Regions from separate parts of the Sporosarcina sp. USHLN248 genome, predicted to be linked through region 2. Evidence: a T-box and tRNA genes for the amino acid it is inferred to sense, from the RefSeq annotation. Region 2 holds a T-box; the other holds one or more tRNA genes.
What was found. The T-box of region 2 lies ahead of argS (arginine--tRNA ligase). A T-box ahead of a tRNA ligase gene usually reads a tRNA of that ligase, here a tRNA-Arg.
Positions count from the first base shown of each region.

Region 1 (5,056 bases), on a different contig from region 2:
CATTTATTCTCCAACCAGAAAGGGACTATCACAGAAAATCAGTTTTCACTGACTTTCTGGACAGCCCCGTGTATCCCTATGAATTCACAACCGTCCGTCTACCTACCTTTTGTGATATCAAATAAGCAATGGACGCACTCGCCATTAGAAAAATAAACGGCAGATGCGTTACGCTCCCGAAAGTAACTTCATTGCGAACAACCTCCGCCAGGCTATAAAGATCCGGCGTATAAAGAGCAGTTAAAACCCACCCCGAAGCTATTTGAATTGCGGTATGTAAGAAAGCAAAAGCTACTATGAATACTAAAAATCTTTTCAAGCTTGTCCACTCCTTGTTGGTTAAGAGGCAGAAAGCCTGCTTAACAAATTTTCGTGTTGCAGGCAACCTCTATGTTTTAGACATCGGTTATTCTCCGAGCAGCATTTAAGCCGGCACGATGCGAATCATGAAGCCTTTCTCGCAGGACGCGACGATTTTAGACTGCCTTCCTTTCATAAGGCAGAAAACGCCTTATGTTTAGGCTCTCCGACATACAGGACGTATTAGTGCCGACATTGCCGCAGGACGCGGCGTTCTTAGTCGGCTAACGCCTGTCGGAGCTAAACGCCGCCCTACGCTTTTGGGGTCATCCAGCTCCGAACTCCAGCCTCTCGGGTCGTTTGGGCCTGTACGATGCAGGTCATGCAGTCGTTGTCGCAGGACGCGTCGATTTTAGACTGCCTTCCTTTCATAAGATAAAAAGCGCCTTATGTTCAAGCCCTCCAACGCCTGTCGAGGCTAAACGGCGTTCTCCGCTTTTGGGGTCATCCAGACTTCAGCGACCAGACCCTCGAGTCGCTTCGATCTTGAAGCATAAGGCAAAAAGCGCCTTATGTTTCAAGTTCTCCAGCGCTTGTCGGGTCTAAACGGTCGCTTCCGCTTTTGGTATCATCCAGCTACGAGGGGCAGCCCTTCGGGTCACTTCAGAAAAGAGTCTAAGGAAAAAGCGCCTTAGGCTCTTTTCTTCCGACAAACAGGATGTATTAGTGCCGACGTTGCCGCAGGACGCGGCGAACTTAGTCGGCCAGTGCCTGTCAGGGCTAAACGCCCCTCTACGCTTTTGGGGTCATCCAGCTTCGGGCGGCAGCCTCTCGGGTCGCTTCGATCCTAAAGCATAAGGCAAAAAGCGCCTTATGTTTAGGCTCTCCAGCGCCTGTCGAGGCTGAACGCCGCCCTACGCTTTAGGTATCACCAGCTTCTTCCTGCTCCTCCTCCGCCTCCGGAGCCGCCTCCGCCGCTGAAGCCGCCGCCTCCACCGAAGCCACCGCCGCTCCCGCCGCCGAAACCGCCTCCTCCGAAAGAGCCTGGGAAGAAGATTGGGCCGCTACTTCTTCTGCCACCCGAACCGCCACCGCCACCAGGGCCACCTCTACTGAAACGGTAAATTAAATAGATAATAATGAAGAGAATGACCGGCGCAGGTATTCCTAACCCTCCGCCTCGATTCGAAAGCTTATTGACAGTAGCCATTTCGCCATTCCATCCATACTCAGCCGCAATTTCGTTGTAATAGGATTTATAAGCTTCCATAATCGCAAGATCCGGCTGTTCATTTTTTAAATATGGAACTGCAACCTCATCCATAATCCTTCCTATTTTCCCGTCCGGCAAGGCGCCTTCCAGCCCGTAACCGACCGCAAGTTCAAAATGACGTTTTTGAGATGAATTTGGAATCGTTGTTACGACTAGCAACGCCCCGTTATCTTCACCGGCTTTCCCTAACTTATATTCCCTTAGCGCCTCGGTCGCATATACATCAACCGGTTCATCGCCAATGCTCGGCAACGTCAACACAGCTAGTTCAGCCCCTGTTGCTTGTTCCAAGTTACGACCAAGCCGATTCAACTCTTCTTTCTGTTCATAAGACAAAATTTGTGCATGATCTTGAATGAAGTAATCATATTCGTTCCAATTGGGGATTTCGGCTGCCAACACCCCGATTGGCATGTATACGAACAGTAGACATGCGACCGCGAACGATCGAACAAATTTCCGAATCACTCCTTGTCATCTCCGAAATCGACTTCAGGAGCTTTGTTTGCAGCCTCTTCTGCCTGGAAATACTCTTTCTCGTCAAATCCGAAAATCGAAGCGACTAATTTGCCCGGGAACCGTTTCACTTGTCGATTGTATTGGGAAACGACATCATTATAATCTTTTCTCGCAAAACCGATCCGGTTCTCTGTTCCAGCCAACTCATCCATCAGCTGCGTAAAATTTTGATTCGCTTTTAATTCTGGATAATTTTCCACAACTACTAATAAACGCCCTAACGCATTCGACAGCTCTGTATCTGCAGCTGCTTGCTCCTCAGGTCCAGAAGCGCCAGCCAATCTTGCACGCGCGTCAGAAATTTCCGCAATAACTTCTTTTTCATGGCTTGCATAGCCTTTAACGGTGTTCACCAAATTCGGAATAAGATCAAGCCGACGCTGCAACTGGTTTTCAACTTGCGCATAGGACTGCTCAACATCCTCTTCCAAGTTAACGAATTTGTTGTAGCTTGGCACCAATAACATTGCTACAATCGCTAATAATACAATGATTATAGCAATCGGCCCTAATAATTTTTTCATCTTACCACTCCCTACTCATCGATACTTTTTCATACCCGTAGCGTCTATCCATCCAAACTTCCCTCTTTCCCTTTCTATCGTATGAACATCTAAAAGGTTTCAAACATTTCAAAGTCAAATAAAAATGCCAGTGCCCTTTAACAGGCACCAGCATATCAATTTCATTATTTTAAATCTTTCATATCGCTACGCGTAATAATATGGTCGATCAACCCATATTCCTTCGCACGCTCAGCAGTCATGAAATTATCGCGATCTGTATCTCTCGCGATCACTTCCACTGGTTGCCCAGTACGTTCAGACAAGATCGTATTCAACTTTTCACGTAAGAAAAGAATGCGTTTTGCAGCAATCTCAATTTCTGTTGCTTGCCCTTGTGCACCGCCAAGTGGTTGGTGAATCATCACTTCAGCGTTCGGAAGCGCATAACGTTTCCCTTTCGTTCCAGCTGTCAACAAGAATGAGCCCATTGAAGCGGCCATCCCAATACAAATCGTTTGAATGTCAGGTTTAATGAACTGCATCGTATCATAAATCGCCATCCCTGCAGTAATGCTTCCGCCAGGGCTGTTAATGTAAATGGAAACATCCTTATCCGGATCTTCCGCTTCCAAAAATAAAAGCTGCGCTACGATCGAGTTCGCGACATTATCATCAATCGCGCTACCTAACATAATAATACGGTCTTTTAGAAGACGGGAATAAATATCATACGCCCGCTCACCCCGGTTTGTTTGCTCAATAACTGTAGGTATTAAATTCATTCGACTTTTCCTCCTTTTGGATGAATCAATCATAATCGCTCTGTTGAAACGTTACCCATTTCAACTGTACATCTATCATACAGATGTTGGTCAATAAAGGTCAAATATAACGCATTGAAAATAGCTATTGCATAATTTCCATATTCTTTGTATAATGAATCTTGTCTGTTACAAAAATTGCCCTCGTGGTGCAACGGATAGCACGTGAGATTCCGGTTCTCAAAATGTGGGTTCGATTCCTGCCGAGGGCGTAAAAACAATAAACTGCCGAAAATGTCTTTCATGACATTTTCGGCTTTTCTTTTGCAAATTTCTTTTCTTTGATGATAAACAAACTATTCAATCGGTGCAAGATTTTCTTCGATTTCCGTACGACGTTCTTCCAAAAACGGCGGTAAATCTAATCTTTCCCCTAACGTTTCGACATCCCCGTCAATCGTAAACCCAGGTCCATCCGTTGCGATTTCGAACAAAATGCCATTTGATTCCCGGAAGTACAAGCTTTTGAAATAGAACCGATCTACAATTCCTGAGGAATGAAAACCGTGCAACCGCACTTGTTCTTCATAATAGGACAGCTCCTCATCATCTTTAACACGAATCGCTAAATGGTGAATGCTGCCTCGACCAGGCTTTTCTGCGGGACCATCATCACTTTTCACGACGATTTCTCCAAAAACATCGCCTTTAGCCGAACGAAAGATCGCTTCATCTTCTGTCCGTGATACTTCAGTATAACCCAAAATATTTGTCAACGTTCCTGCGATTTTATTCATTCGGCGCACGGTTATTTCGACTGCTCCCATTCCCAAAATCTGATGCTCGATCGGAACTTCCGATTTGTCCCACACCTCATAATGCGGCAGTCTCTCACCTTTAGAAACTAACAACACCATGCGCAATCCTTCGGCATCTTCAAAGTGAAGGGCTTGGCGATTCGCATACGTTGTCACTTCACCATGCTTTACATTATGCTCTTCAAATCTTGATTTCCAATACGATAAACTCTCCTCTGTGGGAACGACTAATCCAATTCTCGTAATGGCATTTGTCCCACGATAAGTACGGCCTGCAAAAGGCATTTCAAAAAATGTAAGCTCAGTGCCTGGACTTCCCGTCCGATCGCCGTAAAACAAATGGTACATCGATGGATCATCTTGGTTTACGGTAACTTTCACACGGCGTAGCCCTAAAATCGTACGATAGAAACGGTTATTGTATTGAGCATCTTTCGTTAACATAGAAATATGATGATGTCCTTCAATTGGATACATAAAGCGATTCCTCCTATATAGGATCATGATTACCTTCACTTTATCATTCAAAACTTCTATCAACAAGAAACTTGTCTTGAATTCGAGATAATTTTTCCCGCCATAAGCGTTTACCTCTTCTTATAGGATGAAATCGATCCGCTCAATCAATTTCCCATAAATAGAAAAAAGCCATCTCCTTACTAAGGAAACGGCAATCTATTCATTATTAATTTTCATTTTCAACAAGCTGTGCTAGTCTTTCAATTGCTTGCTCTTCGTCTACACCCTCAGCGATTAAAGAAACCGTCGTTCCGCGAGCTACCGCCAAACTCATTACGCCCATAATGCTCTTCGCATTCACTTGGCGTTCATCTTTCTTTAAAAATACATCTGCTGTAAACTTATTCGCCTCTTGCACAA
Region 1 is NZ_JBBCZC010000068.1:40-5,095, forward strand. It holds gene WFH04_RS17375 (hypothetical protein) at 77-319, opposite strand; gene WFH04_RS17380 (TPM domain-containing protein) at 1,229-2,041, opposite strand; gene WFH04_RS17385 (LemA family protein) at 2,038-2,616, opposite strand; gene clpP (ATP-dependent Clp endopeptidase proteolytic subunit ClpP) at 2,781-3,413, opposite strand; tRNA gene WFH04_RS17395 (tRNA-Arg) at 3,560-3,631, shown strand; gene WFH04_RS17400 (ring-cleaving dioxygenase) at 3,716-4,654, opposite strand; gene WFH04_RS17405 (HPr family phosphocarrier protein) at 4,863-5,056, opposite strand, start outside.
Region 1: it encodes a tRNA-Arg, which carries the amino acid that the T-box ahead of argS (arginine--tRNA ligase) is inferred to sense. The anticodon was not compared.

Region 2 (4,659 bases):
ATGGCAATGAATAGTAATTTCAGTCGGCTTTATATAGACATTTTCCATCTTGATGTTTTCGCCTTTCTATCGAATGAGTTGCCGTTGAAAGGGGTCTGCATTCCTGACTTGTTTATGCGGCAAGTGGAAGCGGATGGATCATTTTTTATATTTGATTTAAGACAGATTAAGGAGGTTATGGGGTTTTCGTTACCAGATGTTTATGATGAAAAAGAAATCGGTGCATTTCACGAGAAGTATGATGCCTGCGTACAGCACCCTATAATCCGAAAAGTTGAAGTATCTGCCGTCAGCCTTATGAAACATCTTTTGCAATGCCAAATAGCTTCAGGTGGGCCAGCATTCTTTTATCGGGACAGCGCGAATCGATTATGTGGAAATCAATGCAAGGAGACTTTGCGTTTTCCGGAGCAGCATTGGTTGAATGGAAGTTTCAAACAACGAATATTGCCACGCCGAATATCGCTGCGAGAGGAAGACTTGCTGCGTGATCATTTGAATGCTTGGAGATTAGGCATTCAAATGACAAAATGCAGCTGGGAAAGAACTTAATACGCCACCGTGGGTAAAATCAAGTTCTATTCCCTATAATGAATTACATCTCTTTTGGTGCTTTCATCCCTAAAAGGCGTAATGATTCCTGTAGGACAGTAGCAACGCTTTGAACAAGTGCGATTCTATAATTTTTTAACGGCAAGTCGGAAAGGATATGGACGTTTCCGTAAAATGAATTGAATGATTGTGAAAGGTCAATTGCATATTTAGCTACGATGGAAGGATCCAAATCTTCTGCTGCCCGTTTCACGACAGACGGAAAAGCATATAGTAGCTTGAAAATCGCCCATTCATAGTCATTCACTTGTTCAACTGTAAACGGTCCGGTAATACCAGCCTTGCGCAAAATGGAATTTGCCCTTGCATGCGTATATTGAATGTAAGGTCCGGTTTCTCCTTCGGTTTGAAGCATGCTGCTTAAGTTGAATTCGATGTCATGCTTGCGATGCTGTTTCAAATCGCTAAAAATAATTGCGCCGACGCCAACTGCTTGTGCAACTTCGTTTTTATTGAACAGTGTAGGATTTTTTTCAGCAATTGTATGCTCAGCAAGCGAAATTGCTTCCGACAGAACTTCTTCTAACAGAACGATCTTTCCTTTCCGGGTCGACATCTTTTTTCCGTCCTTCAATATGAAGCCGAATGAGACATGGTGAATCGTATTTGCCCAGTCATAGCCCATCTTTTGCAACACTTGCTTTAATTGGGTGAAATGAAGGCTTTGTTCATTTCCTACTACGTAAATCGCTTTCGTGAAATCATACACTTTTTTCCGTTCCAATGCAGCGGCTAAATCGCGAGTTGCATAGAGAGTAGCGCCATCTGATTTTTTGATTAAACTTGGCGGCATCCCTTCCGACAGCTCCACGACTAATGCTCCATCGGACTCTACTAACAATCCTTTAGCGGATAGCTCTTCAACGACAGGCTCCATTTTGTCGTTGTAATAAGCTTCTCCGTTAGTTGAGTCGAAAGAAACTCCGAGCAAATCATATATGCGTTGAAATTCCTTTAATGATTCCGTTTTAAACCATTCCCAAAGCGAAAGTGCATCTTCGTCTCCTTCTTCAAGTGCTTTGAACGCAGCTCTTCCTTCATCATTGAGGGTAGGATCTTCTTCCGCTTCTTCATGGAAACGGATGTAAAGCTGCAATAGTGTCTTAATAGGCGCTTGGCGGACTTCGACTTCATTTCCCCATTTGCGGTAGGCAGTGAGCAGTTTTCCGAACTGAGTTCCCCAGTCGCCGATATGATTGATTTTAATCGGACGATAGCCGATCTTTTCGAGCAGCAAAGCAATGGAGTTGCCAATAACAGTCGATCGGAGATGCCCCATGGAAAAAGGCTTTGCAATGTTAGGAGAAGACATATCGATCGGTACATTGGCACCGTTGCCTTCATTCAAAGAACCATAGGAAGCTTTCTGCTCTCCAATCGTGTCCAGCAAGTTTTGGGCGATGGATGAACGATTGAGAAATAAATTCACGTAGCCGTTTACAGCTTCTGCTCTTTGAATAGCAGGATGGTTGATCGCATTAGCGATCTGTTCGGCAATCAATTTTGGAGGAGTACGCAGCTCCTTTGCGAATGGAAATGTTGGCAAAGCAAAATCGCCTAACCCCGCTTGCGAGGGACGCTCAATCATCTGCTCTGTTATTGTAACTGGACTAGCGGCTTGCAATGCTGAAAGAATATCGTTTTTCATTTGATGAACCCCTTTCACCTGTCATGCTTTTCTTGGACTAAATATAAAAAGCCTCCGTCTCAAATAAATGAGACGAAAGCTTGTTCCGCGGTACCACTCAAATTACCTCTATAAGTTTGGATAGAGGCCCCTTTCTCCTAACGGCGAGACACCGGCTTCTCCTACTTCATTCAGAAAAGCATCTCCGAAGTGCGCTTCATGAACGTTTACCATCGGGCTTCCACCACCCCCGATTCGCTTAAAGGAATATCGTCCATTACTCTCTTCATCGTAGATATTGTAATTGAATGTATCAAATTGGGAATGGAGTGTCAATAGGGAATTGTCGTAACTTCAACACGATTCATCCGTCTAACTTCAAAAGTGGGAGGTTTCGGAATGAAATATATCTTATCGATCCTGTTAGGTGGGGTCTTCGCTCGACTTCGCGCCTTGTCTGACAAGCGTTTTCAAGCCAAGCTGGGCAACCACCTATCTCATGACTACAAACCTTAAAAGAACTGTAGACAAAGTAAAAAGATACTTTGTCTACAGTCTGGGTTGTTTTTATGGGGAATATTGGTCAAATGGTGATAAATCTTGGCTGAGCAGTGATAACGATTATCAGAGTGGTGATACGTTTCTCACTATAGGAAATGGCCAGAAATTCATTCCAAATCATCTCGAATTGTAGCCTTTCGATGACTAATTGCTCGAATCGTTGGTAAACACGCCCGTATCGGTGGTAAACGTACGTGAATCGGAGGTAAACATTTTCTATGAAGAAATCTTCGTTGAAATAGACTTGATTCATCCTTCTCGGTTTCCATACTGCCACCATGGGTATGCTATCGATAGAGGAGGGGATTAGTTTGTCGAAAAGATTAGTGTCTGCCATCCAAGAGTATGCCTTCCCGTTAAATGATCAAGCACTTGAGATAGTTTTGAACACAATTGGGGATGCCCGAATGGTCCTGCTCGGTGAAGCAACGCATGGAACTTCTGAGTTTTACAAAGTTCGCATGGCATTATCCAAACGGCTTATTCAAGAAAAAGGGTTCACTATTATTGCGGTAGAAGGAGATTGGCCGTCCGCCCAAGCGGTCAATCGCTATGTGAAAGGTTTTGATAAAGAAGGAAAATCCGCTCAGCAATTGCTGAAACAATCCTTCAATCGCTGGCCGACTTGGATGTGGGCGAATGAAGAAGTTGCGGTGCTTGTTGAGTGGTTGAAACGTGAAAATGAAGGAAAAGCTGCAGCAAATAAAACAGGATTTTACGGAATCGATATGTATAGCCTATATGAATCAATCGATGAATTGCTTCGATTTCTAAGAGAGAATCCACAGTTTCAAGCGGATTTGGAGTTGGCGAAAAAGGCGTTCTCCTGTTTTGAGCCGTATAACCGGATGCCAGAGCATTATGCGCTGTCGACTGCCCACTTCACGGATGAGTGCATAAGTGAAGTTTCCAGTTTGCTGACAACGATCCGTAGCCATGAGGATCTTTATTTGAATGAGCAGGAGAAGGACTTGAATATGACGATGAATGCATTAGTCGCGAAAAATGCAGAATCATATTATCGGGCGATGATGCAGGACGACGCCATCTCTTGGAATATACGCGATATGCATATGATGGAGGCGATCGACGAGATTTTGAACTACCATGGCGACGATGCAAAAATCATCATTTGGGAGCACAATACTCATGTCGGCGATGCTTCGGAAACTTCGATGGCCGACCATAAAATGATTAATGTCGGGCAGCTCATCCGCGAAAAGTATGGAAGGAAGGACACATTTGCCATCGGCTTCGGAACGTATGAAGGATGCGTCATTGCTGGCGAAGGCTGGGGGGAGCCTCATCAAAAAATGAACGTTCCACCCGCCAAATTCAACTCATGGGAAGGGCAGATGCATGCAGCGAATCCTAAGGATCAAGTTATCTTGTTTACAGAGGAAAACCGTCATTTATTCAATGAATGGATTGGCCATCGCGCTATCGGAGTTGTCTATAACCCGGAGTTTGAAGCGTATGGGAACTATGTATCGTCAAGGGTTGGCAGCCGTTACGACGGGTTTATGTTCATGGATAGGACGAATGCGTTGGAGCCTTTGTAAAAAGTATTCAAACTGGATTCAGTGGAATCAAAGCTTTACGGAATCCAGTTTGAGTGTCCTTTTTTATTGGATTGTTGGTGATTTTATAAGATTGCATTTGCGATGATTTTATCTAATTTACGGATATCAACTTTTTTATTCAAATTTAATTTAAGCTTGCCTGCTTTTGTCCATAATTCAATTTCAGCATTCAAATCAATTTTTCCTGCATTTTCACTTGAATACATAATGATTGAGCTGAAAGGTATCGTATAGATTTCAACTTTTTTGCCCGAAAGTCCTTGTTTGTCCGCAATT
Region 2 is NZ_JBBCZC010000015.1:29,462-34,120, reverse strand. It holds gene WFH04_RS07935 (hypothetical protein) at 1-552, shown strand, start outside; gene argS (arginine--tRNA ligase) at 596-2,260, opposite strand; T-box leader at 2,326-2,541, opposite strand; gene WFH04_RS07925 (erythromycin esterase family protein) at 3,112-4,362, shown strand; gene WFH04_RS07920 (PH domain-containing protein) at 4,446-4,659, opposite strand, start outside.